DNA from 3 places in the Pseudoalteromonas sp. N1230-9 genome. Region 2 is predicted to be linked to each of the others. Evidence: predicted binding sites of a transcription regulator. Region 2 holds the regulator's gene; each other region holds the start of a gene.
What was found. Region 2 encodes MetJ, which represses methionine synthesis genes. Its sites were predicted from a motif close to TAGACGTCTAGACGTCTA; they were not measured.
Positions count from the first base shown of each region.

Region 1: a site for MetJ is predicted at 8,347-8,364, ahead of metK (methionine adenosyltransferase). Genes of this name have one in related genera too.
Region 3: a site for MetJ is predicted at 2,546-2,563, ahead of LY624_RS04355 (homoserine O-succinyltransferase). Genes of this name have one in related genera too.

Region 1 is NZ_CP090419.1:2,921,430-2,931,382, forward strand. Features, by position in the region: gene LY624_RS13585 (putative Ig domain-containing protein) at 1-1,993, opposite strand, end outside; gene LY624_RS13590 (NRAMP family divalent metal transporter) at 2,176-3,423, opposite strand; gene hpf (ribosome hibernation-promoting factor, HPF/YfiA family) at 3,588-3,944, opposite strand; gene ppnP (pyrimidine/purine nucleoside phosphorylase) at 4,127-4,438, opposite strand; gene LY624_RS13605 (hypothetical protein) at 5,062-5,496, opposite strand; gene LY624_RS13610 (DUF6176 family protein) at 5,604-5,951, opposite strand; gene tkt (transketolase) at 6,208-8,199, opposite strand; gene metK (methionine adenosyltransferase) at 8,466-9,617, shown strand; gene LY624_RS13625 (diacylglycerol kinase) at 9,662-9,953, opposite strand, start outside.
Region 2 is NZ_CP090419.1:414,879-424,831, forward strand. Features, by position in the region: gene hslV (ATP-dependent protease subunit HslV) at 1-228, opposite strand, end outside; gene LY624_RS02000 (SPOR domain-containing protein) at 308-835, opposite strand; gene priA (primosomal protein N') at 852-3,032, opposite strand; gene rpmE (50S ribosomal protein L31) at 3,266-3,481, shown strand; gene LY624_RS02015 (malic enzyme-like NAD(P)-binding protein) at 4,017-5,258, shown strand; gene metJ (met regulon transcriptional regulator MetJ) at 5,350-5,670, opposite strand; gene metB (cystathionine gamma-synthase) at 5,896-7,155, shown strand; gene metL (bifunctional aspartate kinase/homoserine dehydrogenase II) at 7,161-9,506, shown strand; gene LY624_RS02035 (penicillin-binding protein 1A) at 9,604-9,953, opposite strand, start outside.
Region 3 is NZ_CP090419.1:922,273-932,225, forward strand. Features, by position in the region: gene LY624_RS04340 (PilZ domain-containing protein) at 1-64, opposite strand, end outside; gene LY624_RS04345 (TlpA disulfide reductase family protein) at 100-591, opposite strand; gene ettA (energy-dependent translational throttle protein EttA) at 708-2,381, opposite strand; gene LY624_RS04355 (homoserine O-succinyltransferase) at 2,628-3,575, shown strand; gene LY624_RS04360 (homocysteine S-methyltransferase family protein) at 3,565-4,632, shown strand; gene metH (methionine synthase) at 4,642-7,272, shown strand; gene LY624_RS04370 (hypothetical protein) at 7,524-7,949, opposite strand; gene flgN (flagellar export chaperone FlgN) at 8,138-8,566, opposite strand; gene flgM (flagellar biosynthesis anti-sigma factor FlgM) at 8,563-8,865, opposite strand; gene flgA (flagellar basal body P-ring formation chaperone FlgA) at 8,942-9,703, opposite strand; gene flgB (flagellar basal body rod protein FlgB) at 9,808-9,953, shown strand, end outside.

The sequences.
Region 1 (9,953 bases), 1.2 Mb from region 2:
ACAAATCCTCGACACCACTACTCGGAGGTGTAAACACACGGCGTTGGTTGTTTATAACAAGCTCTACTTTTGCTGTGGTGCTGTCAATCTCTGGTGTATTTGAATAATTGTGTACTTTATAGGTGTAAGTTCCAGGTAGCGGAAATTCTGGGATTGAAATAACCTCAGGGCCATAACTTGTTATGTCATCAACGTCTAAAAACATAATAATATCGTTTACAGTCGCTGTATCACTACCAAAATAAATATGGAACTGTTCACCTTCTGTCGCTGTTGGGCCCCATAAATGAGAATCTAGATCCGATGGAGTCGCCCCCCAGTTAAGCTTAATTTTGGTAAATACTTCATCTAACACAATACATTCATCAAGAGTTAAATCGGTTAAATTCGTTTCGACAGAGAATGTGCGGCTCAAACCACCTGAAGTTGATGAAATTAAGACGGTACTGTCCATCTTAACAGGAATCGAAAAGTCTCCGTTAATGTCTGTTACAGCAGATGATGACCCGATGTAATCACGTCCTTGGGAGTTCACTAAAGCACCCGCGATTCGATTTTGGTTATTATCTTCTAAGCAACCATGAATAAATACCGTTTCATAAATTCGGTCGGCATTCCAAGTAGTAAAGTGCGAAACGGAACCTGTGTAGAAATTACCTTCTGCGCTGTTAACAAGTTGGGCTTCACCTTCTTTAACCCATAAACCTGTCTGCTCATTGTAATAGTAAAGTGGCACGGTACTCGCTAGCTCTCCTACAGCAGGAATATTGATAATAGCTTGGCTATTTTCAGCAAGATTTAGGGTTTCACCATTTTCATCTTCAAATGTGACAGTTATAGCTCCAAATGATTCGATTGGTTTTATTTCTCCATTCTCATCCGTTGTGAGCATTTCACCCGGCATCAAATACACATCAACCGCAGGATTAATAATCGTTAACTCTGCGCTCACTGGCCCTGTTACTAGCGAGTTGTCAGCTCTAACTAAACTATTCGCTGGTAGTTCAACCAACACAGCATCTTCTACTTGTAAGTTGCTGGCAATGGTGGGATCAAATGTTACTTGCGCATGTATAGGTTGCAATAAAATATCAGTGGGTAAAGATAAACGTGTTTCGTTTAATAGTGCAGCCATTTCTGCATAACCATTAGCATCACTTGTTATAACCATATGGTTAGTAATTGTTATATCTTGGACTGAAAAAGATACCTCACCGTTACCATCGGTAGTTCCTGTTGCCAATATCCCATTACCGTTTGTTATCGATGCGGTTGCGTTAGAGATAGCATCTTCTGTGTAGTAGTCTTTAATTCGCGCAGTAACATCTACAAAATATTGAGCATCAAGATTGAAAGACGCGGTTGCAGCACTTGCATTATCTTCACCGCCATCATTTATTTTAATATTTACGTTATAGGCTGTTGTTTCAGTATTATTGGCTTGATAGCTTAATAAGCCAGTGTCAGAAACAGCCATGCCTTCAGGACCAGACAATAATGTGAAACTTATTCCACCTTCAATAGTATCATCAGGATCTGTTACATTAAGCTGGTAATTAAATAACTCACCATTTTTGATAATCTGATCTTCGATATCAGCAACCATAGGGGCATCATTGACTGGTGTCACCGTAATTTCGAATGTTTGAGTCACCTTATCGTTGTGATTATCACTAACACTTACGATCACCTCACCTGAAGTTAAAACGCCTTCTGTAGGCAGCCACTCAATCTTACCCGTTTGAGATATGGTCATGCCTGTAGGTGCTGTATCTAATGCAAAACTTAACTCAGAGTCGTCGTCTTGAACTAAAACCGTGTAGCTATAGTTTTCGTCTTCAGTCGCTGTAGTTACTGCTTCTGAAGTGATGGTTGGGATAGTATTACCAGATGATGTGTCTTTATCATCATTTGAGTCTGATGAGCCACATGCTGTCAAAAAAGCAAAAGCGGGTACGATAACAAAAGGTTTGAGCTTGAATATCCTTTTCATAGGAATTTCCTTATACAATTACAAATCGAAACACATGTTAACCAAAAAGTACCACTTTTGGCAACACATAAGAAACACCTAATTCTCAAGCTATTTTATTATTGAGTAGTCAAATCTTGAACTTTATAGTTGTGTAGCCTTAAACCACAATATTCCTTACGCATAGTTAAATGCCAAGTAATCTACATTACCTTCCAAACCAAAAACACTAGCGCAAAGCCCACCAAATAAGCTAAGCCTAACCAGCTCAATATGCGAAGTAAGGTTGAGTGATGAATACTGGCTTCTGAGCGAACTAAACTAAAGTTCAGCCACGCAAAGACAGGGGTCGTGACAAAAGCGAGGGTCATTGCAAAGGTAAGCATTGGCCCAAGGGCTGATTTAAAAAATAAAATCACTGCCATGCCAGCAAATGCTTGTAATAATAGCCACATATTCAAGCTATGTTTTGACTGTTTAACGGGTAGCAATTTATGCGACTCATTTAATGTTCTGGCGTAGCCGTCAAGCACGGTCAGCGTGGTACCAAACATACATAAAAAAGCGATACCTGAAACCAGCGGCCTTGCCCACTCCCCCATGGTGAGTGCATACATATCAATCAACTGTTTGGCAAACGCCACGCCACCTAATTGAACTGCCTGCACGTGACCATATTGCACCAACACACCTAATGAAAAAAACACTAACGCCAGTGCTGCGGTAAGCCAGTAACCCAAATTAAAATCAAACAAGCCTTGTTGTTTTGTCACCGCTTGTTGATGTTGCTTCTCTTTTAGCCATAACGAGCTAATCGCTGAAATTTCGATAGGTGCTGGCATCCAGCCCATAAGTGCTACCATAAAGCCAAGCATGGCAAGTTCATACGGCGATGGGCCCACATAGTCAGCAGGCGCCACTGCTGCATGGTTTATAGCACCATTGTTAATAGCTACAATCAACGCAGCCACGGTTGTTACAGTAAGCAGCCCCATAATAAGCTTTGAAACATTATCGAGCGCCTTAAAGTGCCCCAATAGCAAAATAAGCAAACACACAGCCAAAATTAGCCAGCACAGCAGTGTAACTGAAATACTTATAGGTAACGCGTAGTGCAATAAGCTGGCCGTTAATAGTAATACCCCTGCGGTATTCACCACAGCCGCAACAATATTCAGCGCAATAAAACTATAAAAGTAGCCTGGCCCTTTTTGCTTATAACCCTCAACTAAACTTTGTTTAGTGGCTAAGGTGTATTCCATACCAAATCGAAAAAATGGGTACTTTAATACATTTACTACAATGATTAGCCAAAATAGCTGCCAACCAAATAATGATCCCGCTTGTGTTGACGCCACTAAATGCGAGCCACCAATTGCCGCTGTAGCCATTAAAATACCCGGCCCTAATGCATTTAATTTAGATTGCCAATTTGATACTGCTGATTGCATAAGTTGTGTGTGTTTTATTCTTAGTAACAAGCAACTTACAGCGTTTTAGATGAGATTGGAAGTTGGATAAGGTAGAAAGTAAAAACCAAAAAAGCCAATCGCTGTGAAGCGGTTGGCTTTTCAATTTTAGTATAGGCTAGCCATTTCAGGCTAGCACATTGTAATTAGCTCAGATCCATTTCTTGAATGATTTCGTGGGCGATTTCCGGCGTGGTACTGACCGGTTTTTCATGTAATTTGGCTTTCATTTGCCCTTTTCGATGTTTAAGTGATGCATCGAGTTTTTTAGCCGCGCTTGCGATAGCCGGATACATCACGTCATCTTCTCCTTTAACCGATAAACGCGTACCTTCATAAGTGGTACTGATCTCAGCTTGATACTTGTGATGTTCTTTTGAAAGAATAATATCGAGTGATATTAATGATGGAAAATGGCTAGCAATTTTCGAGAATTTCTCGTTGATGTGAGCTCTAACAGCCTCAGTAACGTCAACATGATGACCAGAAATATTAATCTTCATAGGGTATCCTTTTTTCTTGTTACCTCACAGTTAGTATTGGGGGCGAATTGAATTAACACAAGCGAAAATTACAGATAATTAGTAATTGATTGTAACCACAGATGATTTAGATCATGCGTTGCAGATAAAATATGCAAAAGCCCGCATCGCACGGGCTTTTCACAGAGGTTAACAACTGCTCACTAAGCGTACGAACAACAGTAATCTGCAAACTCACTCACTTTTACTAAAAAGGTGACATTCGCATCAACCGTGAATGACTCCCCTGCTTGCATTGTTTGCCATTCGCTCTCATCAGGTAATAGCACTTGCCAACTGCCGCCGTTAAGTTCCATTAACTCTTTTTTACTCGTAGCAAACTCAAACTCACCCGGTTGCATAAAGCCTAAGGTTTTCGTGCTGCCATCAGCAAATACCACTGTACGGCTAGACACTTTACCATCAAAATACACATTGGCTTTTTTCAGCACACTTACATTATCAAACTGAGACATCCTCACTCCTGTTGTGTTTTGTTATTAAGCTACAGACAGTGCCAGTTGTCGGTTTAGCATTCAAGGGGAGCTGAGTGAGAAATAATCAAGTCCGGTTAGCCGTAGTTAGCCATAAGCCGATCTTGCAAGCAAGGTCGTGCTTTAGCGCGTCAATTGTACGGGAGATTTAAAATGTCGTTTGTGAGTCATAGCGCTCAAAGCAGCGGTGCGTAACATCCGACGGTCCCCTAATTATTAAGTTATTTCATATCGTTGCTTTAATAGCGGCCTTCTGGATAAAAATCGTTCTATCTCAAACCCAGACCAAGTTTCAATATTTATTCCACGTCTATCAGAGATTCCATCAAGACGATCAAAAAGTGTAGAGTCAATGTAGCAATTACACATCAAACCATAACCATCCGCTCTATACTGATCTATAACGTCAGATACCGAGCCTACATTTGAAGTATTAATTGATTTTTCTCGCCCAGATAATTTGCATTGGAATATATATTTCTTTGGCTTCTCTCCAAAAGTAGATTTAGTAAATACAACTATAGGTTATACTAGCGCTAAGTGCCAAGCCAGCTGTTAATTTTGCCAATTAAGTATACAAAATTAAGCAACTTGCTATATGCACGCTACTCATTAAGTCTTCGTTCTTTTTCTGCTTCTGGTAATTTATCCCACAGAATTTCGTAGTAAAACTTTCTAATTAGAGGATAATTAGCCTGAGCAAATTCTTTTACTTTATCAGGATCAGAATACTTTGTTGATTGATGAAATAACTCGTTAGCCTTTTCCATGAGTTCAAATAACTCTATGAAATCATTTTGGGATAATCTAATGGAAGGTAAATCATCTAAAATTTCAAATTCAGCGTCTTTTGAATCAAAAATTTCCAACCAAATTGTACAGCCATCACTGTCGCAACACTCAAGCTCAAAAGCTCCATCATAAACATCCACAATAGTAGCAACATCACCAACGCTGGGAGAGCGTGTACCCATGTGACTTTCATTAAATGTGAACTCTCGATTCAACTTTTTAATTCTAACAATTGAATACTGTTTCATCAGTGACCTTAGTGCAATTCACAATTAATGAGCTAAAAAGGGCGAAGCAATAGCCCAACGCTTTTAACTCTATTAAATTGCTTGTTATATTTTGATACAAAAGGCTTTTAGCCTGAAAAAGTTAATGATGAATTAAAACAAAATACTGGTTCTAGATCTATATAAGGTTCAGGAGCCCAACAAGTGCTTCTAAACTTTTCATAAACATCTCTGAAGGGAGATATGATTAATTCACTTTCATCCATCATTATTTTAGAAAAATCTTTCGATTTGATAACAATATAGATATATTCAAATTCGTCACTTTTCTCATAAAATACGGAATCCCAAAAGTAGCCTTTTTGCTCCATTTCACTTTTTGGAAACTCGATGTTTTCACGCATATAAGTGATTAAAGTATCTAAATCACTTCGAGAATTGGGATTCAACTTGATTTTTAACAGCTTAGATTCCACTCATACCTCACGAAAAACATAAAAGCTTAATAATTAAAATGCGTATAACACCTTTCAACCTTGAATCTCTAAACGCAGTTTCAATTAGTTTAAAATTAAACAACTCTATAAACTTAACCCTTGATTAATTAGAGCGCAACAAGAGTTCTAGCTTTTTCGCGCGAAATAAATTTCACGCCTACGGCCAAGTAAAAAGCCATAAAAAAGCCCGCGCTGTGGTTATACAGCGCGGGCTTTTAAGTTTAGCGGTTAAAGCTTAGAACAAAGCGTTTGCTTTGTTTACGATGTTTTCAACAGTGAAACCAAAGTGCTTGAATAACTCGCCTGCAGGTGCAGACTCACCGAATGTCGTCATACCAACTACTGCGCCATTTAGACCTACGTATTTGTACCAGTAGTCTGCAATGCCCGCTTCAATTGCTACGCGGCGTGTTACGCTTGCTGGTAGTACGCTTTCTTTATAAGCAGCGTCTTGCTCATCAAATAAATCAGTTGAAGGCATAGAGACCACACGTACTTTCTTACCTTGTGAACGAAGTTCTGCAGCGGCATCTTGTGCAAGCTGTACTTCAGAACCTGTTGCAATAAGGATAAGCTCTGGCTCACCGTCACAGCTCAGCACGTAACCACCTTTTTTCACGTCGCTTAACTGCTGTGCAGTACGCGTTTGTTGCTCAAGGCCTTGACGAGTGAAAATCAGTGATGTTGGGCCGTCTTTACGCTCAATCGCTTGTTGCCATGCAATCGCAGACTCAACTTGGTCACATGGGCGCCAATTAACTAGGTTTGGCGTTAAACGCATGCTAGCAATTTGCTCTACCGGTTGGTGCGTCGGACCATCTTCACCTAGACCGATTGAATCGTGCGTATAAACGAAGATGCTTGGCTGCTTCATCAATGCGGCCATACGAACTGCGTTACGTGCATATTCCATAAACATTAAGAATGTAGCACCGTAAGGAATAAAGCCTTTGTGCAGTGCAATACCGTTCATAATTGCCGACATACCAAATTCACGTACACCGTAGAAAATGTAGTTACCACTTGCATCGTTTGCTTCTAAGCCTTTTGAGCCATCCCAAAGTGTTAAGTTAGAACCCGCAAGGTCAGCAGAGCCGCCCATGAATTCTGGTAATAATGGGCCAAATGCGTTTAATGCATTTTGTGATGCTTTACGTGTTGCTGGGTTTGCTGGGTTTGCTTGTAACTCTTCGATGTAAGCTTGTGACTTTTCAGCCCAATCAGCTGGTAATTCACCGTTGGTACGACGTTTAAACTCAGCAGCAAGTTCAGGGTGCGCACTTGCGTAAGCGGCAAATTTTTCGTCCCAGCTTGCTTCTAGTTGCTTACCTTTTTCTTTGCCATCCCACTCGCTGTAAATATCAGCAGGGATTTCAAATGCCTCGCCAGTCCAACCTAAGAACTCACGAGATGCTTTAATTTCATCTTCACCGAGTGGTGCACCATGGCAGTCATGGCTACCTGATTTATTCGGTGAACCGTAGCCAATCACTGTTTTACAACAAATAAGTGATGGTTTATCGGTGATGCTACGCGCTTCTTCGATAGCGGCGCGAATTGCATCAGGGTTGTGCCCATCTACATCGCTAACTACGTGCCAGCCGTATGCTTTGAAGCGCGCTGGTGTGTCATCGCTGAACCAACCTTCTACTTCACCATCAATTGAGATGCCGTTGTCATCCCAAAACGCAACAAGTTTACCTAGGCCTAATGTACCCGCTAATGAACAAGCTTCGTGTGAAATACCTTCCATTAAACAGCCATCGCCCATGAACGCATAGGTGAAGTGGTCAACAATATCGTGACCTTCACGGTTAAACTGTGCAGCAAGTGCTTTTTCGGCAATCGCCATACCAACCGCATTTGTGATCCCTTGACCTAATGGGCCCGTAGTGGTCTCAATACCTGGTGCATACCCATACTCTGGGTGGCCTGGTGTTTTTGAGTGCATTTGACGGAAGTTTTTAATTTCTTCTAACGGCAGATCATAACCACTTAAATGTAGAAGAGAATAGATCAGCATTGAACCGTGACCATTTGAAAGAATAAATCGATCGCGGTCTGCCCACTCTGGATTCGTTGGGTTGTGCTTTAGATAATCGCGCCATAGTACTTCTGCGATATCTGCCATGCCCATAGGGGCGCCAGGGTGACCAGATTTGGCCTGTTGTACTGCGTCCATTGATAAGACGCGAATAGCATTTGCAAGTTCTTTGCGTGATGGCATGAATTCTCCTACCTTTATGTATTTGCGCTGGTTGTGTGTAAGGCACCATTCTTACTTAATGTAAGGGTACAGTGCAATTAAAAATCCGTATTAAATGCACCTATTATTACTGTTTATTAAGAACGAAATGTTATTAGTAATTTTAAATAGACGTCTAGGCGTAAAATTACTATGCAAACATATTTGTTTTAGATAAAATACGCCCCTTAATTTTTTAGCGCTATTACCGACGTATGTGAAGCGCAATATTTGTGAGCAGAAATACAATGGCAAAACATTTATTTACTTCTGAATCAGTTTCTGAAGGTCATCCGGATAAAATCGCGGACCAAATCTCTGACGCGGTTCTAGATGCTATTTTAGAGCAAGATTCTCATGCCCGTGTTGCATGTGAGACTTACGTTAAAACCGGTATGGTGATGGTGGGTGGTGAAATCACGACTAGCGCTTGGGTTGATATCGAAGAAATCACACGTAAAACAGTACGTGAAATCGGTTACACACACTCAGATATGGGATTCGATGCTGACTCGTGTGCAATCCTAAACACAATCGGTAAACAATCTCCAGATATCAACCAAGGTGTTGACCGTGCTCGCCCTGAAGAGCAAGGCGCTGGTGACCAAGGTTTAATGTTTGGTTATGCATGTAACGAAACTGACGTGTTAATGCCTGCACCTATCACGTATTCACACCGTTTAGTTCAGCGCCAGGCTGAAGTTCGTAAAAGCGGTGAGCTTAACTGGTTACGCCCAGATGCAAAATCTCAAGTAACGTTTGCATACGAAAATGGCAAGCCTGTTGGTATTGATGCTGTTGTTCTTTCAACTCAACACTGTGATTCAATCTCACAAAACGACTTAGTTGAAGCAGTAATGGAAACGATCATCAAGCCAGTTCTTCCTGCTGAGCTTATCTCAAGCGCGACTAAGTTTTTCATCAACCCAACTGGCCGTTTCGTAATCGGTGGCCCAATGGGTGACTGTGGTCTGACAGGTCGTAAAATCATCGTTGATACATACGGTGGTATGGCTCGTCACGGTGGTGGTGCTTTCTCTGGTAAAGATCCATCAAAAGTTGACCGCTCAGCTGCATACGCTGCACGTTACGTTGCTAAAAACGTAGTTGCTGCTGGCCTTGCTGACAAGTGTGAACTACAAGTTTCTTACGCTATCGGTGTTGCAGAGCCAACATCTATCAGCATCGAGACATTTGGTACAGGTAAATTAGAAGAAGCGCGTCTAATCGAATTAGTACGTGAGCACTTCGACCTTCGCCCATATGGCTTAATCCAAATGCTTGACCTTGAGCGTCCTATTTATCAACCGACAGCGGCTTACGGTCACTTCGGTCGTGAAGAGTTCCCTTGGGAGCGCACAGACAAAGCAGACGCACTTCGCGCAGCTGCTGGTCTGTAATAGGTTATATAAGATGAAAAAGCGCCTTTTGGCGCTTTTTTTGTTTAAAACTGCATCATTATCTTTTCATAAATTGCCACTGCCCAAACCAGTAGCAAAATAATTAATGCCAACGTCACTGCCGCTGAGGCCATATCTTTAGCTCGCCCCGACAATACATGGTACTCAATACCGACTCTATCAGTCAGCGCCTCTATTGCTGAGTTGAGTAGCTCAACTATCAACAATAATAAGTAAGGAATAAATAGCATCAGCCAATGGCTTAATGATTGGGCAAGCAACACTGATAACGGAAATAATACCAGGCCTAAATAGGTTTCAGTGCGAAATGCAGAT
Region 2 (9,953 bases):
GGCAGCCTTGGTGAGGTTGCCTTGGTGCATTTCTAATTTGCTTTCAAAACGTTCGAATAGGGTAAAGGCATCAGCAGTACCGCCAGCAAATCCAGCGATTACTTTGCCATTATAAAGGCGTCGAACTTTACGGGCGTTGCCCTTCATTACGGTATTACCAAGTGAAACTTGGCCATCGCCACCAATAACGACCTTGTCGTCGCGGCGTACACTTACAATAGTGGTCATGTTTTTCCTCATCTTCGAGCGGCAGAGCCGCTCGTAAAAAGCGATTGATGAGGTGTTTATATGGGTGAATGAACTAAAATCAAGTCCAAAGCCAAATACCGCAGCCCATTATTTTGATGCGTTTCAGTTTATTTTTGTCACTTTCTGCTTGGCGTTTGGTTTTATAGGGCCCTAAGCGCACTTTGTACCATACGCCATTACTTCCTTCGACGCGCTTAGCTTCTGCAACAAGGCCTGCAAATGCTATTTTTGCTTTGAGGGTTTGTGCTTGTTCAAGTGTTCTAAACGAGCCACATTGCATAACGTATGGGCCTTTTTGTTCAAGTTCTTTTACTTCAACTTGAACTTCATGCTCTTTTATTTCTTTTATAAACTCAGGCGGTTTAGGTTTTGGAATCACCTTTTCTTCCGCTTTAGTCGGATTGGCTTGCTGCTCAACAAGTGCAGGGTCAGCATTGTGCTTTATGTACCACAAGCCATAGCCAAAGCAGCCCACAAGAATAATAGCAATTAGGACTAAAACAACTGGAAAGGGTTTTTTAGTGGGTGCCTGCTTTTTATTATTTCGATTCGATGGTTTTTTATTTATGTAATCGTGTTGTGCCATGATTCTCTATTGGCCTTTAAATCATATCTATAGGATCAACGTCTAAGCTCCACCGCACCTTTTGCGCAAGTTTACTGGTACTAATATAGTCAACCATTTGCGCTAAATACTGGTGTAAGTGGGAACGCTCCTGCGCTTGAATATGTAATTGGAACCGATACTTACCCGCCACACGTTCCAGTGGCGCGGGGATCGGGCCGAGCAATTGTATACCAGATACACTCTGTACAGGAACCAAATCAGTTAAAAAATCCATAACTTGATTTATGTTATGCCCTTCAGCACGCACAATCGCCATATTCGTAATGGGGGGAAGCTGAGCATCTTCTCGCTCGGTCAGGGCGTAACGAGCAAAGTCGTGGTAGCCATTATTAACGAGATCTTGCAGTAGCGGGTGCTCAGGAAAGTGAGTTTGCAATAACACTTGCCCAGGCTCACCACTACGTCCAGCACGGCCTGCTACTTGTGTTACAAGTTGCGCTAAATGCTCAGTGGCACGAAAATCACATGAATAGAGGCCACTATCCACGTCTAAAATCAGTACCAAGCTAACATCGGCAAAGTGGTGGCCTTTTGCCAACATTTGCGTCCCAACTAAAATACGAGCGCCGCCTTGGTTGATGTCATCGAGGGCTTTTTCTAGGCTACCTTTACGGCGTGTTGAATCACGATCGATACGGCTAATGGGAATATCGGGAAAGGTTTGCGTTAAAAACTCTTCGATTTGCTCAGTGCCTTTGCCGTTTGGGAAGATCTGCGTGCTGCCACAATCAGGGCACTGATGAGGCACGCTATGCTGTTCACCACAGTGGTGACAAATCATTTGGCCAATGGCTTTATGAAATGTTGCGCTGGTACTGCAACGTGAGCACTCACTTAGCCAGCCGCATTCATGGCATATAAGTGTAGGTGAAAAACCACGGCGATTTAAAAATACCATTACTTGCTTGCCACGCTCTAAATGCTGGCGCATATAAGCAAGACTGGCATGAGCGATACCGGCTTGTTCTGGCTGGCCTTTCATATCCAATAGTTGAAACTGATTATCGGTGCTGGTTTGTGCTCGCTGTGTTAAGCTAAGTAGCTGATATTTATTAGTAATCGCCTTATGCAAGGTTTCTAAGGCAGGTGTCGCGCTGCCGAGTACCAGTGGAATATTATGTTGAAAGGCTCTGTAAGCGGCAAGATCTCGAGCATGGTAGCGTAGTGTATCTTGCTGTTTAAATGAGCTGTCATGCTCTTCATCAACAATGATCATGCCTAGTGATGAAAAAGGTAAAAATATACTCGAACGTGTGCCGATAACTATCGCACAACTGCCTTTTTCACAAAAGCGCCATGTTTGTAGGCGCTCGTTATCAGTGAGTGCCGAATGCCATAGCATAATGGGCGTATCAGGAAAGCGACGACGAAAACGATTGACGGTTTGTGGGGTGAGACCTATTTCAGGAACCAAAACCAAAGCTTGTTGGCCTTTTTTTAATACTTCTTCAAGGCACTGTAAGTAAACTTCTGTTTTGCCGCTGCCAGTCACCCCTTCGAGTAAAAAGCTTGCAAATCCATGTGCTTGGTTAATGGTAGTACAAGCGACAGCTTGTTCTTTATTAAGAGTCGGTTTTTTGCCCACTGTGGGTGCGTGTTGCTGCCATTGATTGTCATGCTCAATAAATTGTTTGATTAGCGCTTTCTCAAGTAGGCTATCAATTGTTTTCTTATTAAAACCGAGCGCTTTTAATTCGGTTAACGAAGACTTACCCGACTGCGCAAGTTGTTTTAATAAGTTGAGTTGCGTTTTCGCTCGTAAAGAAGGGAGCTTTGCCCCTTTTTCGGTCAACTCAACCATATTAATGCTGGTTTTATCAGGGCATTCACCTTGCCTTAATGCTGCTGGCAGTGCGGTATGTATGGTCTCACCCAAAGGGTAGCAGTAGTAGCGAGCTGTAAACTTTAATAGCTCTAAATGACGTTTGGATAAAATAGGGGCTTCGTCAATCACCTCTATGATAGCTTTTATCTTCTCTTTAGGGATGTCAGTACTTGTTTTCGTGGCAAGTATGACTGCTACTTTTTTTTGTGGACCGAATGGCACAAGAACACGCATGCCCGGCTGCAATTCAGTGTTATGCAACAGCGGTTCAACTTTATAATCGAAGGTACGCGGTAAGGGGACTTTTATGGCAACTTCTACAAAGTGCATGGTGGCTCAACGAAAACAAGAACAGACAGATAATGTACTAAAAATAGTCGTAAAAACCTACCAACAAATGCTAAACCAAGCGCCGTCTGTTTATTTTTTTAGCGAAAGATGCATTTAAAGCTTGTCGCAGAGCGTATTGGCCTATAAAATACGCGGCCTATTAATTGTATTAACGACGTATGGTGCCAGACTACGGGTTTGGAGAGCGATGCGGCCTTAACTAGAGGTTCCCTATGAAAGAAGGTATTCACCCTAAGTACGAAGCTATCACTGCAACTTGTTCATGTGGTAACAAATTCGAAACTAGCTCTACTTTATGTAAAGACATCCACTTAGACGTATGTTCTGAGTGTCACCCGTTTTACACTGGTAAGCAAAAGATTTTAGACACTGGCGGCCGTGTTGATCGTTTCAACAAGCGCTTCGGTGCACTTAGCAGCAAGAAGTAATATCTGCTGTTTTGTTAAAAAAAGCACCTTAGGGTGCTTTTTTTATACCTGATATTTATAAAGCATGATGTTAGACGTTATGCTGAACCTGTTATTTTCACTCACTTCCTATATAACTATTTTTGCTTGTTATGCTCATTATGTCGCTAATTTTGCAGACAAAGTGCAATCCCTTCGCTATATTCTTAGATGTATAAATGATTCTAAAAGTTATAAAAAGTAATAAATTTAAATAACTTTGTAAGTAAATGCTGGTAATGTCGTCGAAATGGTTATTTGGAACTAATTTCGGCTATTTGCAGTGTTCGTGCATATAAAATACAAAAACAGGTGCTTAAAAGGTCATAAATAGGTGAATTTTTATGTCTGATTAATCGCAACTATGCACAGAAGTTGTGGGTAAATCCTTTAAAATTAAGCGATATAGCATATAACAGGATAGACCTGATAATACTTGGAATTTTTATACATTACAGGTATCGTACTGATGCAAGCTCTCTCACTTTTTAACTTTTTTGCAGGATACTATCGCGTTATGTCAGATTTCCGTGAACAAGCATTACATTACCACGCTCACCCCGTTCCAGGTAAAATTAGTGTTGAATTAACCAAGCCGGCCGAAACGGTTAACGATCTCGCTTTAGCTTATAGCCCAGGTGTGGCTGAACCGGTTCGTGAAATCGCTGCTGACCCAGCAAATGCTTACAAATATACTGGTAAAGGTAACATGGTTGCGGTGATTTCAAACGGTACCGCAATTTTAGGTTTAGGTAACCTAGGCCCTCTTGCATCAAAACCTGTTATGGAAGGTAAAGCCTTACTATTCAAACGTTTTGCTGGCCTTGATTCAATTGATATTGAAGTAAAACATCGCACTACAGAAGATTTCATCAATACGGTTGCAAACATCGCTGATACGTTTGGCGGCATCAACCTAGAAGATATTAAAGCACCAGAGTGTTTTGAAATTGAAAAAGCGCTTATCGAGCGCTGCGATATTCCAGTTTTCCACGATGACCAACATGGTACAGCTATTGTTACTGCTGCCGGTATGCTTAATGCCCTTGAAGTACAAGGCAAAGATATCGAAGATGCCATTATCGTATGTTTAGGTGCAGGGGCAGCTGCTGTTGCTTGTATGGAGCTGTTAATTAAGTGTGGTGCATTACGTGAGCATATCTATATGCTTGACCGTAAAGGTGTGATCCATACTCGCCGCGATGATTTAAACGAATATAAGCAGTTATTTGCTAACAACACTGATAAACGTACATTACAAGACGTTATTGCTGATGCGGATGTCTTTGTAGGTGTATCTGGGCCAGATCTATTGACGGCGGATGACTTAAAGCTAATGGCAGACAAACCAGTTGTGTTTGCGTGTTCAAACCCAGATCCTGAGATTGCTCCAGAAGTTGCACACAGTGCGCGCAATGATTTAATTATGGCAACGGGTCGTTCAGATTTTCCTAACCAAGTAAATAACGTGCTTTGTTTCCCGTTTATTTTCCGTGGTGCGCTTGATGTGCGTGCAACGGCAATTAATGATGAAATGAAAATTGCAGCTGTACATGCTATTCGTGGTATTGCCAAAGAGCCAGTACCAAGCGAAGTATTAAAAGCGGCTGGCGTTGAATCACTTGAGTTTGGTGCCGAGTACATTATTCCTAAGCCAATGGACCCGCGTTTATTACCACGTATCGCACGTGCTGTTGCAGAAGCGGCAGTTGAATCAGGCGTTGCGCAAATTGAAATGCCCGAAGATTACATGCGTTAAATTTAATTAAGCGAACTAGTTTAACGCGAATAAAAAAACTCAGCCTTTGCTGAGTTTTTTTATGCTTATGAATCGGCGTTTATCCGATGGCTTATTCAGAATCAAGTACAGGGATATCTAATCCCATTTCTAGCATGATCTTTTTAACTTCTTCAGGGACTTTTTCAGGGTTGTCTTTGCGTAAGTCGTCATCATTTGGTAATGGCTGACCTGTAAAAGCATGTAGAAAGGCTTCGCATAGAAGTTCACTGTTGGTCGCGTGTCGCAGATTATTGATCTGACGACGTGTACGTTCATCTGTTAATACTTTTAGTACATTGAGCGGAATTGATACGGTAATTTTTTTAACTTGTTCTGATTTTTTACCGTGTTCTGCGTATGGGTGAATGTATTCACCGTTCCATTTAGCCATAAGTTATTTCGTTGCCTCGGTTATAAGTAGCTTACGCCTTTTTCACAGCGCAAAGATGCGGAAATTTTATCTCTTTAAAAAAGATAGTCAAATACTAGTTATTTAGCCATCTAGTAGTGTAAATGTATAAACTTCCATGTGTGAGTCACAAATGCTTTGACTTCTTATAATTGATCATCTAACCTTTTAGACGTCTAAACATCCAATCAATGAGTAGGTGATGAAATGAGTGAAAAAAATAAAGCGACGATAGCTGTTCGTCATGGTATCGAAGCTGATAAACATCATGGTGCTGTCGTTCCACCTATCTATTTATCAACCACCTATTCATTTGCTGATTTTGATACTAAACGTCAATATGACTACGGACGCAGTGGTAATCCAAATCGAGATATCTTAGCTGAAACATTGGCTGAACTTGAAGGTGGTGCAAAAGGTATTATTACTGCAACAGGTATGTCAGCGGTGCATTTAGCGACGCAGCTATTAAACAGTGACGACACTTTAGTGATTCCACATGACTGTTATGGCGGTAGTTACCGTTTGTTCACGTCATTAGAAAAGCGTGGGTTATTAAAACTAAAAGTTTTGGATTTAACTAAAGCTGAGAATCACCAAGAAATTTTAGCAATCAAACCAAAGCTTATCTGGATAGAGACACCCAGTAATCCAATTTTGCGTTTAACTGATATAAAAGCAATCACTTCGGTTGCTAAGCAATGTGGAGCCTTAGTTGCTGCAGATAATACGTTCTTATCACCAGCACTACAAAATCCAATTCAGTTTGGTGTAGATATCGTCGTACATTCAACAACTAAGTATATAAATGGTCACTCCGATGTAGTGGGTGGTGCAGTGATTGCTGCAACACAAGAGCTTGGTGATGAACTAGCTTGGTGGGCAAATAACATCGGTATCACAGGAGCACCATTTGACAGTTATTTAACCCTTCGTGGTTTACGAACATTAAATGTGCGTTTAAAACAACATCAAGAAAATGCGTTTGCAATCGCTCAGTATTTAGAAAATTCGCCTTTTGTTAGTCAGGTTTATTACCCAGGTCTTGCTTCTCACCCTCAGCATGAGCTCGCTAAAGCGCAGCAACGTGGCTTTGGTGGCATGGTGAGCTTTGATATTAAAGGTGATATTAACGACGCTGCTGCGTTTTTAACAAGCTTAAAAGAGTTTAGTCTTGCAGAGTCATTAGGTGGAGTTGAGAGCCTTATTTGTCATCCCGCAACAATGACTCATGCTGGCATGGAGCCTAAAGCACGCCTTGAGGCCGGTGTGGGCGATACACTCATTCGTATTTCTGTCGGTATTGAAGATATTAACGACTTAATTGCTGATCTTGAACGTGTTTTCAATCAAGTTAAGCCTGGCGAAGGCTTACAAGCGAGCCAACCTAAAGGCGCTCAAGTACAGTCAACTAGTCAGCAAAATACATCGTTTAAGTTAACGCCTGCACATACGGCATTGTGGTAGAAGAAATGGTTAATATTGTTCATAAATTTGGTGGTTCGAGCCTAAGCTCGGCCGAGCGGTATCAAGCAGTTGCGAACATTGTGTTGGCGAACACTGAGCAAGGCGATTGTGTTGTTGTATCAGCCTCTGGGAAAACGACAGACACACTTGTAAAGCTCTGGCAGAGCTATCAACAAAATGATAATCAAGCTGTGAGTGATATTTTATTGCTTATTGATAATAATCAGCGTGCACTAATCGAGCAGCTATTAGTGTCGCAGAGTAAGCAGCATGCATTAGCTAAACTAAAAGATGAATTAGCATCACTGACAGAGTTAATTGCCCAGCAACAATTACAAGAAGCACCTTTACTTGCTCATGGTGAAGTTTGGTCTGCTCGGTTACTTGCAGCTTATTTAAATCAACTCGGTTTAGAATCTAAAGATGTTGATGCAAGACAACTCTTTACTTTGCATGATGGTCAATTGTTACATCAAAAAAACCAGCAAAGTTGCAGTGAGTTAATCAGCCAAAACCAGATCAATGTTGTAACAGGCTTCATTGCCGCTGATTGCCAAGGCAATACCGTAACGCTAGGGCGAAATGGCAGTGACTACAGTGCCACATTACTGGCTAGTTATACCTTTGCAAAGCAGGTATCAATTTGGACTGATACACAAGGTGTATTTAGTACAGATCCTCGCAAAGTTAAAAATGCTGTTAAATATAACAAGGTATGCCGTGAACAAGCGAATTTGTTAGCCCGCTTAGGTAACCCTGTATTGCATGCTAAGACATTGTCGCCGCTAAAAGGTAGCGACATTAAACTCGTTGTAAGAAGCAGCTTTGACTGTGAGGCAAGCCCAACAGAGGTTGTAAAAGAGGGGTACAGTAAAGCTAAACGTTTTATTACGACCCTCGATAACATTGACTTACTTCGTGTTGATAAATTAAGTAGTGGCGAAGTGGGTGAGTTGAGCCAGTTGATTCAGCATAGCCTGCATCACTTTGTGAAAGCCGGCGATACGTATCTATTAGTCCCAGGCTCGTGTACACATCAAGTTGTAAGTTACCTTGCAGGGCGTGCCAATATTGTTGAGTCAAATTTAAGTGGTTGTGCGGTGGTAGCGCCAAGCAGTGATATTAGCTCACTCGCAGAGCAAACAACGGCGTTATTAAAAGAGCAAAGTATCAACACACGCTTTGTACAGCAAGATGAAAACTACGTGTTAGTTTTAAAAGACCAAGCGATTGATAGTGACGTGTTGACCTTACTACACGACAAGTTAATTAATAAAGGCCAAGAGTTGGCTGTGATTGTTGCTGGGCTGGGTAATGTGGGAGAGGTATTCCTGACACAACTACAAGCGCAGCTAAAACGCCTTTCAGAGCACTATGAAGTGAAAGTGGTCGCTTTACTTCGCTCTAAGCAAATGCTGTTTAGTGCTAGTGGTTTAAACACTGATATGTGGCAAGAGCAGTGGCAAAATGAAGCGCAAAACTACGAAAAAGAAGAGCTACTAACACGTATTAGTGAACTTGATTATGAGCACAAAGTGATCGTAGATATCACAGCTAGTGAAGCGTTTAGCCTCTTATACCCTGATTTTGTTGAGCTTAACTGCCATCTGATCAGTGCTAATAAATATGCTGGTACCGCAGCTAATAGTTGGTATCAAAACTTACGCACTAATTTAGCCGAGCGCAATTTATTATGGCGTTATAACACCAGCGTTGGTGCAGGTTTGCCTATCAACTTTGCACTTGCTGATCTGCAAAACAGTGGTGATAAAATTAACCGTATTGAAGGCGTTTTTTCGGGTACTCTGTCGTGGTTATGCAGCAGTTATGATGGCAGCGTGCCGTTTTCTGATTTAGTCCTACAAGCGCAGCAAATGGGTTATACAGAGCCTGATCCTCGTGAAGATTTATCGGGTCGAGATATGCAACGTAAGCTGCTTATTTTAGCACGTGATCTCGGTCTTGATTTAGAGCTTGATGATATCGCTTTAACTCCATTAATGCCTGAAGAGTTGGCTGCGGGTAGCTGGCAAGATTTCTTAGCAAATAAGCATTTACTTGATGAATTTATGACGGCAAAAGCTGAACAAGCACAAGTCGAAAATAAACTTGTTCGCTATACCGGTGCGATTACCATTACTAATGGTAAAGTGAAGGCTGAAGTTGGCCTAGTTAATGTCGCAAAAGACGATGTGCTGGCAAGCCTTAAGCCCGGTGACAATATCTTTGTTATTAACTCACAGTGGTATACCGATAACGCTTTGGTAATCCAAGGCCCTGGTGCAGGAAAAGAAGTGACTGCGGCAGGCGTTCATTCTGATTTGTATTGGTTGGTAAACAACCTAAAATAAACCTTGTTTATCGTGTAATAAAAAAACCGTCAAATGAAGTGACCCCCAATAGTTGGACATTCCAATTACTGGGGGTCTTTTTATTACACTCAATTAGCTAAAATAGCTCTTCTTCTGTTGAAAGATTTTCTTCGAATATATCCGTTGGCTGATCGAGTACATATTTTGTAGGTGCTGTGCCCTTAATAAAGTACTCAAAGCGGCTGGTATAATCATTTTTATGACTAAGCAAGCCCGTTGCTAAGTCAATACGAACAGACACCAGTCCTTCAGGTAACTCAATAGGTGCCTCAGGCATGCCATCGAGCGCGACACGCATAAAATCAACCCAAGCTGGTTGAGCCGTTTTAGCACCTGATTCTGCACCAGATATTTGTGATTTATCTAGATTATTATTGTAGGTTGAACGGCCGAGTGGGTTACCAGGGTTATCGAAGCCAACCCACA
Region 3 (9,953 bases), 510 kb from region 2:
CATTCATAACCAATGTTGCTGGTGTAGAAAACAAGATACGCGAATACTTACGGCGATTTTTCATAATAACCCTTAGCGATGCTTAAGCTTAGAGTATAGTCAATCACTCACGAGTTTGGCGGCATTGTCATGAAGTTTTTTATCGTCAGGGTCTGATGTGGTGGTTAGCCAAATAACTTGGCCTTGTTTATTGATAAAAAGCGTTGTGGGTGTTCCTTTTACGCCAAGTTGTTGCGCAATCAGATCTGCCTTTATTGCTGTTTTAAAATGATGCCCTCTGTTTATTAAAGATTGTTGAGGTGTTGCATCATCGTCTTCACGAAAGCTAACACCTATCACGCGAAGGCCGTGACGTTTATATTTTTGATGAATTTTCTCAAGCCCAGGTTGAAGCTTTTTACAGTATGGGCACCACGTTGCCCAAAAGTGAAGAATATAAGGCGTGCAAAGTAATTCAGCCGTTTTAAGCTGGCTTCCATCAGCCATTTCAAGCGTTAGAGGAGGAAGTGGTATGGGGTTTTCAAGTTCAGATGCAGAGGTGCTATTTATAAAGCATGAGAACAGTAGAATAAGTGCTAGCAGGTGTTTCATGAGATTAGTTCTTTTTTAAAGTTGGTACTTTAATAAGAACTAAATGCAAACCTTTTTCTTTCAAAATAAAAAGCCCTGCGTGTGCAGGGCTCTGATAATGATAGCTTAAGTATCAATTAACCTATTTTTTTGTATTTAATACGCTTAGGTTGTGCTGCTTCGGCGCCTAAGGTTTTCTTCAACCACTCTTCGTATTCTGTGTAGTTACCATCGAAGAAGTTAATTTGGCCTTCGTCACGGTAATCAAGAATATGTGTAGCAATACGGTCAAGGAACCAACGGTCATGCGAGATACACATTACACAGCCAGGGAACTCTAAAATAGCGTTCTCAAGTGCACGTAGTGTTTCAACGTCTAGGTCATTGGTTGGCTCATCCAGTAGTAATACGTTACCACCTGCTTTTAATAGCTTAGCTAGGTGTAAACGGTTGCGCTCACCACCTGATAAGTCTTTAACGAATTTTTGTTGGTCGTTACCTTTGAAGTTAAAGCGGCCAACATAGGCACGGCTTGGGAATTCAAAGTTACCAATTTTCAATACGTCTTGACCGTTAGAGATTTCTTGGAAAACCGTGTTGCTCTCGTCCATGTCGCCACGGAACTGATCAACCGTTGCAAGCTCAACTGTGTCACCAACAATGATCTCACCGCTATCTGGCGTTTCTTCACCACTTAGCATTTTGAATAGCGTTGATTTACCCGCACCATTGGCACCGATAATACCTACGATAGCGCCTTTCGGCATTGCAAAGTTTAGGTCATCGATTAATACGCGATCGCCAAAGCTCTTCTTCAGGCCTTTCACTTCGATAACTTGGTCACCTAAGCGTGGACCCGGTGGAATGAATAGTTCATTCGTTTCGTTACGCTTTTGGTAATCGTTTTGCTGAAGCTCAGAGAACTGTGCCATACGTGCTTTAGACTTAGCCTGACGGCCTTTCGGGTTTGAACGAACCCATTCAAGTTCTTGTGCGATTGATTTTTGACGTGCTTTTTCAGATTTCTGTTCTTGTTGTAAACGTAAATCTTTTTGCTCAAGCCACGATGAGTAGTTACCTTCCCAAGGAATACCTTCACCACGGTCAAGTTCTAAAATCCAACCAGCTACGTTATCTAAGAAGTAACGGTCGTGGGTTACAGCAACCACGGTACCTTCGTAGTCGTGTAAGAAGCGCTCTAACCAAGCAACTGACTCAGCGTCTAAGTGGTTGGTCGGTTCGTCAAGAATAAGCATATCTGGTTTTTCAAGTAGTAAACGACAGATCGCAACACGGCGACGCTCACCACCCGAAAGGTGTTCAATTTTTGCATCCCAAGGTGGTAGGCGTAATGCATCAGCTGCACGCTCTAACACGTTGTCGATATTGTGACCATCGTGTGCTTGGATGATAGCTTCAAGTTCACCTTGCTCTTTCGCAAGTGCATCGAAGTCAGCACCGTCCATTGCATACTCGTTGTATACTTCATCTAGGCGATTTAATGCATTTTTAACTTCGCTTACTGCTTCTTCAACTGTTTCGCGAACTGTTTTGTTCTCGTCTAGCACTGGCTCTTGCGGTAAGTAACCGATTTTAGTGCCTGGTTGAGGGCGAGCTTCACCTTCAAAGTCTTGGTCAACACCAGCCATAATGCGAAGTAACGTTGATTTACCTGCACCGTTTAGACCTAGTACACCAATTTTTGCGCCTGGGAAAAAGTGTAAAGAAATATCTTTTAAGATAGTGCGCTTAGGTGGCACAACCTTAGAAACTCGACTCATCGAGAATATAAACTTATCTGGTAACACCATGAAAGGAGCCTTCAATTTATAATAAAAATTAACAGCAAGTATTGTATACCCAAACTACCTCAAAATACAGAATTCAGCGTTTATGATAGGCTTAATATCAAGGTGTTATTTACTCAAAGAGTCATACATTTTAATTAATGACCACTCAGAAATATTACTTCATTTGGACATCTAAACATCTAGAGGTTGAAATTTCTAACTATCCGTTCATAATTAGCAGTCAGATAAGTATGCTCGGAGCCAGCTATGCCCATTACAGTAAAAGATGAATTGCCAGCCATTGCAAAATTACGCCAAGAAAACGTGTTTGTAATGCCAAAAAGTCGCGCGAAAACGCAAGAGATACGCCCAATGCGTTTGGCCATCTTAAACTTAATGCCAAACAAGGTTGAAACCGAAGTGCAGTTTATTCGCTTGTTAGCTAATTCACCGCTACAAGTTAATGTTGAGCTGTTGCGCTTAGATACTCACCGCACCAGTAGTAACTCTGAGCAGCACATGGATACGTTTTATCGCTATTTTTCAGAAGTGAAAGATAATAACTACGATGCCATGATTATCACTGGGGCGCCGCTTGCTCATTTAGAGTATGACGAAGTTGCTTACTGGGACGAGCTAAAAGTTATTTTAGATTGGGCAGAGCAACATGTTACGTCTACGCTGTTTTCGTGTTGGGCGGCCCATGCGGGTCTATATCATCACTATGGTCTTAAGCGCGAACTTAAACCAAATAAATTAAGCGGCGTATTTACCCATAAAAGTTATTTTGACCATGCAGCACTCACTCGTGGCTTTGATGATACCTTTTTAGTGCCACACTCTCGCTATGGTCATATTGATATCGACAAGATCACTGCCTGCGATGATTTGGTGGTGTTAGCTGGATCTGAGCGAGTAGGCGCCTACTTAATTAAAAATAAATCGGGTAGCCAAGTGTATATTACTGGCCATCCAGAGTACGATGCCCATACCTTAAAAGGGGAGTATTTACGCGACCAAGAAAAATCAGCGGATGCGCCTAAGCCAGAAAACTACTTCCCTGACGATAACCCAGACAACGAACCGTCGAAAACGTGGCAAAGTCATGCCTTTTTATTGTTTTCGAATTGGTTAAACTATTATGTGTACCAAACTACACCGTATGATATTAACTTAGTTAGCCAAGATGTAAGGACTAACAACTATGCCGAGTAATGCAGTGAATAAACGCGAACAATTAACCGAGGCGCTAAAACAGCGAATTTTAATCCTCGATGGCGCGATGGGCACCATGATCCAAGAACATAAATTAGAAGAACAGGATTATCGCGGTGAGCGCTTTAAAGACTGGCATGTACTTATTAAAGGCAATAACGATTTATTAAGCCTGACTCAGCCAAAAATCATTGCGGATATTCACCGTGCCTATTTAGAGGCGGGGGCTGATATCATCGAAACGAATACCTTTAATGCCACGACTATTTCGATGGAAGATTACGATATGGCGAGCCTTAGCCGCGAAATCAACCTCGAATCAGCGAAACTTGCACGCAGCGTGTGTGATGAGTTTGAAGCAAACGATCCTAGCAAACCGCGTTATGTAGCTGGTGTACTAGGACCAACATCAAAAACCTGCTCTATCTCTCCAGATGTAAACGACCCGGGTTACCGTAATATCAACTTCGATAAGCTGGTGGCTGCGTATGTTGAGTCGACACTAGCACTGATGGAAGGTGGTGCTGACCTTATTTTAATAGAAACCATCTTTGATACCCTTAATGCAAAAGCGGCTTCGTTTGCCGTAGAAGAAGCATTCGAGCAAGCTGGTCGTAGTTTGCCTGTGATGATCTCAGGCACCATTACCGATGCCTCAGGCCGTACTTTATCAGGGCAAACCACAGAAGCATTTTATAACTCAATTCGCCATATTAAACCGCTATCAATTGGCCTTAACTGCGCCCTTGGCCCTGACTTACTGCGCCAATATGTTGAAGAGTTATCGCGCGTTTGTGAAACCTTTACCTCGGTGCACCCAAATGCAGGTTTGCCAAACGAGTTTGGCGAATATGATTTAGAAGCTCCTGAAATGGCAAAAGAAATTATTGATTGGGGCAAGTCTGGCTTTATCAACATTGTAGGTGGTTGTTGTGGCACCACACCGGCTCATATTAAGGCGTTTGCGAAAGGCCTTGAAGGTGTTAAACCTCGCCAATTACCTGAGCTTGAAGTGCGTATGCGCTTATCGGGCCTTGAAGCGTGTAACTTAAACTAGGAAACCGACATGACTGACCAAATTGCTGTATTTACTAACGTCGGTGAGCGTACCAATGTAACAGGCTCGGCTAAGTTTAAGCGCTTGATCATGGAAGAAGATTACGAGACCGCTCTCGATGTTGCCCGTGAACAAGTAGAAAATGGCGCGCAAGTAATTGATATCAACATGGATGAAGCCATGTTGGACTCGAAAGCGGCGATGGTAAAGTTTTTAAACTTAATTGCCTCAGAGCCAGATATCTCAAAAGTACCTATCATGGTCGACTCATCTAAATGGGACGTGATTGAAGCGGGCTTAAAATGTATTCAAGGTAAGGCCATTGTTAACTCAATTTCACTTAAAGAAGGTGAAGAGCCGTTCATCCGCCAAGCTAAGCTAATTAAACGCTTTGGTGCTGCTGCGGTGGTTATGGCGTTTGATGAAACCGGGCAAGCAGAAACTGCTGATCGTAAGTTCGAGATTTGTCAGCGTAGTTACAAAATACTCGTTGATGATATTGGCTTTCCGCCAGAAGACATAATTTTTGACCCGAACATTTTTGCCGTCGCAACGGGCATTGAAGAGCACGATAACTACGCTGTTGAGTTTATCGAAGGTACGCGTCGAATTAAGCAAGGTTTACCGCATTGTAAAGTGTCGGGGGGGGTATCGAATGTGTCGTTTTCGTTCCGTGGTAATAACCCAGTACGTGAAGCTATTCACTCTGTGTTTTTATACCACGCGATTAAAGCGGGTATGGACATGGGCATTGTAAATGCGGGCCAATTAGCGGTTTACGACGATATTCCCGAAGAGCTGCGCAAAGCAGTGGAAGATGTGATCCTCAATACCGACCCAGGTGCTGGTGAGCGACTAGTTGAACTTGCACCAAAATACTCAGGTATGGCGCAAGCAGAGAAAGTTGAAGATTTAGAGTGGCGTACTTGGCCTGTTGAAAAGCGCCTTGAGCATGCTTTAGTTAAAGGCATTACTGAATACATCGATGAAGATACCGAAGAGTGCCGTAAGAGCAAAGCTAAGCCTATCGAAGTGATCGAAGGCCCGCTTATGGACGGCATGAACGTAGTAGGTGACTTATTCGGTGCGGGTAAAATGTTCTTACCTCAGGTTGTTAAGTCAGCTCGTGTAATGAAGCGCGCTGTAGCCTATCTTGATCCTTTCATTGAAGCCGAAAAAGAAGAGGGTGCAACCAATGGTAAAGTGGTTATGGCAACCGTTAAGGGTGACGTACACGACATTGGTAAGAATATCGTAGGCGTGGTACTGCAATGTAATAACTACGAGGTAATTGACCTAGGTGTGATGGTGCCGGCAGAGAAAATTTTGCAAACCGCCATTGACGAAAAAGCCGACATTATTGGTTTATCAGGGCTTATTACCCCATCACTTGATGAAATGGTGCATGTTGCTAAAGAAATGACCCGTCGTGGTTTTGAATTACCGTTACTGATTGGCGGTGCAACAACTTCTAAAGCGCATACCGCGGTTAAAATTGAGCCTCAGTATGATAAAGGTGTGGTTTATGTCAATAACGCCAGCCGCGCTGTTGGGGTGGTTTCTAACTTATTGTCGAAAGAGTTAAAACCAGCATTTTTAGAGAAAACCAAGGCTGAGTATGAAAAAGTACGTGAACAACAAGCGCGTAAAAAGCCACGCTCAAAACCAGTTACTTTACAGCGTGCTCGTGACAACGCAGTAAAATTGGATTGGGACAACTACACACCACCTGTGCCGAAAAAGCTGGGTGTGACTGAGTTTAAAAATGTTTCGATTGCGACGTTAAGACAGTACATCGACTGGACACCTTATTTCATGACGTGGTCAATCGCTGGTAAGTATCCACGTATTCTTGAAGATGAAATTGTGGGTGAACAGGCTAAAAGCTTATTCGCAGATGCTAATGCAATGCTTGATGAGCTAGAGCAATCAGGTGCACTACAACCTCTAGGTGTCATTGGTTTATTCCCTGCAAACCGAGTAGGGGATGATATTGAGATTTACACCGATGAATCGCGTACAACGCTTTTAACTACATCGTGTCATTTACGTCAGCAAACTGAAAAAACCGAGTTTGCTAACTACTGTTTAGCTGATTATATAGCGCCTAAAGGCACCCCAGATTACTTTGGTGCGTTTGCGGTTACCGGTGGTCTTGAAGAAGATGATCTTGCTGATGCCTTCGATGCTAAGCAAGATGATTACAATAAGATCATGGTTAAAGCCGTTGCTGACCGTTTAGCAGAAGCGTTTGCTGAATATTTGCATGAGCAAGTACGTAAAGAGTATTGGGGCTATGCGGTCGATGAAAACCTTTCGAACGATGAACTCATTCGTGAAAACTACCAAGGTATTCGTCCAGCGCCAGGTTATCCTGCTTGTCCTGAGCATACAGAAAAGAAGAAAATCTGGCAGTTACTTGATACCGAACAACGTATCGGCATGAAGCTAACAAGTTCATACGCAATGTGGCCAGGGGCGGCGGTATCAGGTTGGTATTTCTCTCATCCTGAAGCTAAATACTACGCGGTGGCGCAAATTCAACAAGATCAGGTTGAAGATTACGCAAAGCGTACCAACATGACACTTGCCGAAGCTGAGCGTTGGTTGTCGCCAAATTTAGGCTACGAGCCAGAATAGTAAACAGCCGAGTATGCAAATACTCGGCTTTTTTATTGTGCTTAGATTTGCATGATAGAGTCTTAATTTGAGGGTGTGGTGCTAAAAGCCGATACTCTAAAGCGATACTTAATTGTGAATAAGGCTAAGTACCTAACTTTAACTTTCGTACTTTAAATCTCATACGATGCATCAGGTTAATCCTTCTAACGGATGGGGTTAAACTTTGTAAAGCTTTTCCGTAACTTCATCTCGTTTAATCACTTTCGTTGTTATGAGTTATCTCTACTCTCCATTGATTCAAGCCATAAATTCATTCTTTCTTGTTCATCACACACCGCTTTTTCAAGGTATCGCTCAGAACCATCGAGAAAATACTTGACGGTAACCTCATTTATTATCCAACGATTGTCTTCTTGATTAAACGAAATGTAGTAATCAAGAGGGACTCCGCTGGTATTGGTACCGCTTACTAATAAACACCCATCTTTATCATCAATTGACTCTTTAGTATCAATTATTTTGGTAATTTCTGTGGGGAATTTTGCTAGAGGATCAACAAATGCTGTTTTATCAGTTATGGATCTTGCTTCCACTAAAGCCTCCCAGAGCTCTTTTTTTAGTAAAGTTTGCTCTCTAGGGGTGCCGTACAGGGATTTATATTTATTGAAGGAATCGAGCAAGTCATTATTATGCAAAGTATTATTACTTGAACTGCAGCCAAATAAAAAAGTGCTTAATATGAAAAGTAAATATCTCATTAAACTTAGGTGCGAAAATATTAATTTAACGTCATCTAATTCTAACTTATAAATCTAGATTAGCTTTATTAAAATAGAAAGCACCACACCAATAAACTGATGTGATGCTAGGGGAGGCATAAAAATTAAAAAGGTGATTCAGGGTAAGCGGTTTTGCTTTGTGTGCCTGTTAGTCTGTGCAGTAACTGTTTTTGTCTGGCTAGTAATAAACCTGAGCGTTCGTTAAGTGCCTGACAGTGCTTTGATTTAATGACTAACTGCTGCATTAATGTTTGTGTTGTTTGTTTGATTTCTTTTGGCAACTTTTCAACTAACATCATTAAGCCTTCTTTACCTTGTGCAAGCCCTAAACTTTGTAAATAGCTATCACGGCTTAGATGGTTTTTATCTAAAGACTGTAAAACAGCAGACATCTTGGCGTTGTGCTGTTGTAATGTTGTATCTCGCTCGCTTAGAAGCACATACTGCTGTTCAAGTGCACTAATAAGTGAATCAAGCTTGCGTACATCGTGTTGTAGGCTTTCAATAAACTGCTTAATGCTGTTTATGGTCATTTTTTATGAAACTCTAGTAGGGCATTGATTAATGTATCTTGGTCAAGTGACAGCTCACCATTAGCAATAGCGGCTTTTACTTTTGCTACTTTTTCAAGGTCAACATCAGGCTTTGACGCTAAGTCTTCAAAGGTATTATCGATTGTTTTACTAAGCGAACTAATTTGCTCTGCGCTTGCTTGCTTGTTCGCCGCGGTGTGAGATTTTTTACTGATATCTTGACTGCCCGAATCAATAAAGTTGTTCACTTTTGCAGCTTGCTCAACATGACTACTGCTACCTTTGTTGTTTATGTTCATTATCAATCCCCAATTAATTTTCTACTAATTTTGTAAAGCGACCAAATTTATCGATTTCTTAAATTTATTTTTAAATTTATAAAAGTGTTGCTTTTACAACCCCTTTATCAATCACTTGGCCTTCAACAATTTTACCAGAACTGAGGTTTTTTACTTTGATCATTTGGCCTCTAATTCCTTCCTCAAGTGCAATTGCTTTTACACTTGCAGTAAAGGAGCTTGTGCTGATGAGAAGTTTTATATGCTGCTCTTTATTGACTAAGTAGTTATTTTCGAGCTGTCTGCGAGTGACTAAATCGCCTTGCTTAATGTTTCTTTTAACTGTCATTCCAATCAATTCAGTTGTGCTCGTTTCCATACCGTAAACGTGTTTTGCAATGTTAATGGAGTCATAGTTTAGTAACTCATTGCTCAACACTTCGCCGCGTTGTAAGTCACGTTTAGCAACGACTAAATTGAGCCACAGATCAACTTTTGCGGTGGCTCTAAATTGCCAAATGGGATCTGCACAGCTGACGGTCAGACGAATTCTACCTGCGGGAATGGAATTGGGTTTTACCCTGTTTATTGATAACTGATCACAGCTAAGCTCTTTTGCTGCAGCTGGAATGTATAACGCAATTTTTTTTTGCTGACCTTGCTTGTTTATGCTGCCCAAGTAATGAGTTATTTCGTTATTTATATACCGTTTAATCTCTTTTTGAAAATTGCTTGCTAAGACATTAGCTGAAAATAATAAGGAAATAATTCCAAAAAAGAGGAAAAAAGCACCATTCCGTATCGGAAGTATTGCTTCCGCTTTTACGTGCCTTAGATTGAATTTTTTACAGTAACTCATTGAAAAATATGTCTTATAAAATTTGGCATAAAGGTTGTTAATAGCCTTATACCGAATTCAAAATGTGCAAACGAGCATACAAGACGTAGTCAGTTGAGGCAACAATGGCATTATTTGATAAAGCGTTAGGCGTACACCCATTTGCTATGCAGTTGAGAATAGACAGAGCTGAGGTTATCGCAAGTAACCTCGCAAATGTTGATACCCCAAATTTTAAAGCAAGAGATGTGGATTACCAGCAAATTTTGGG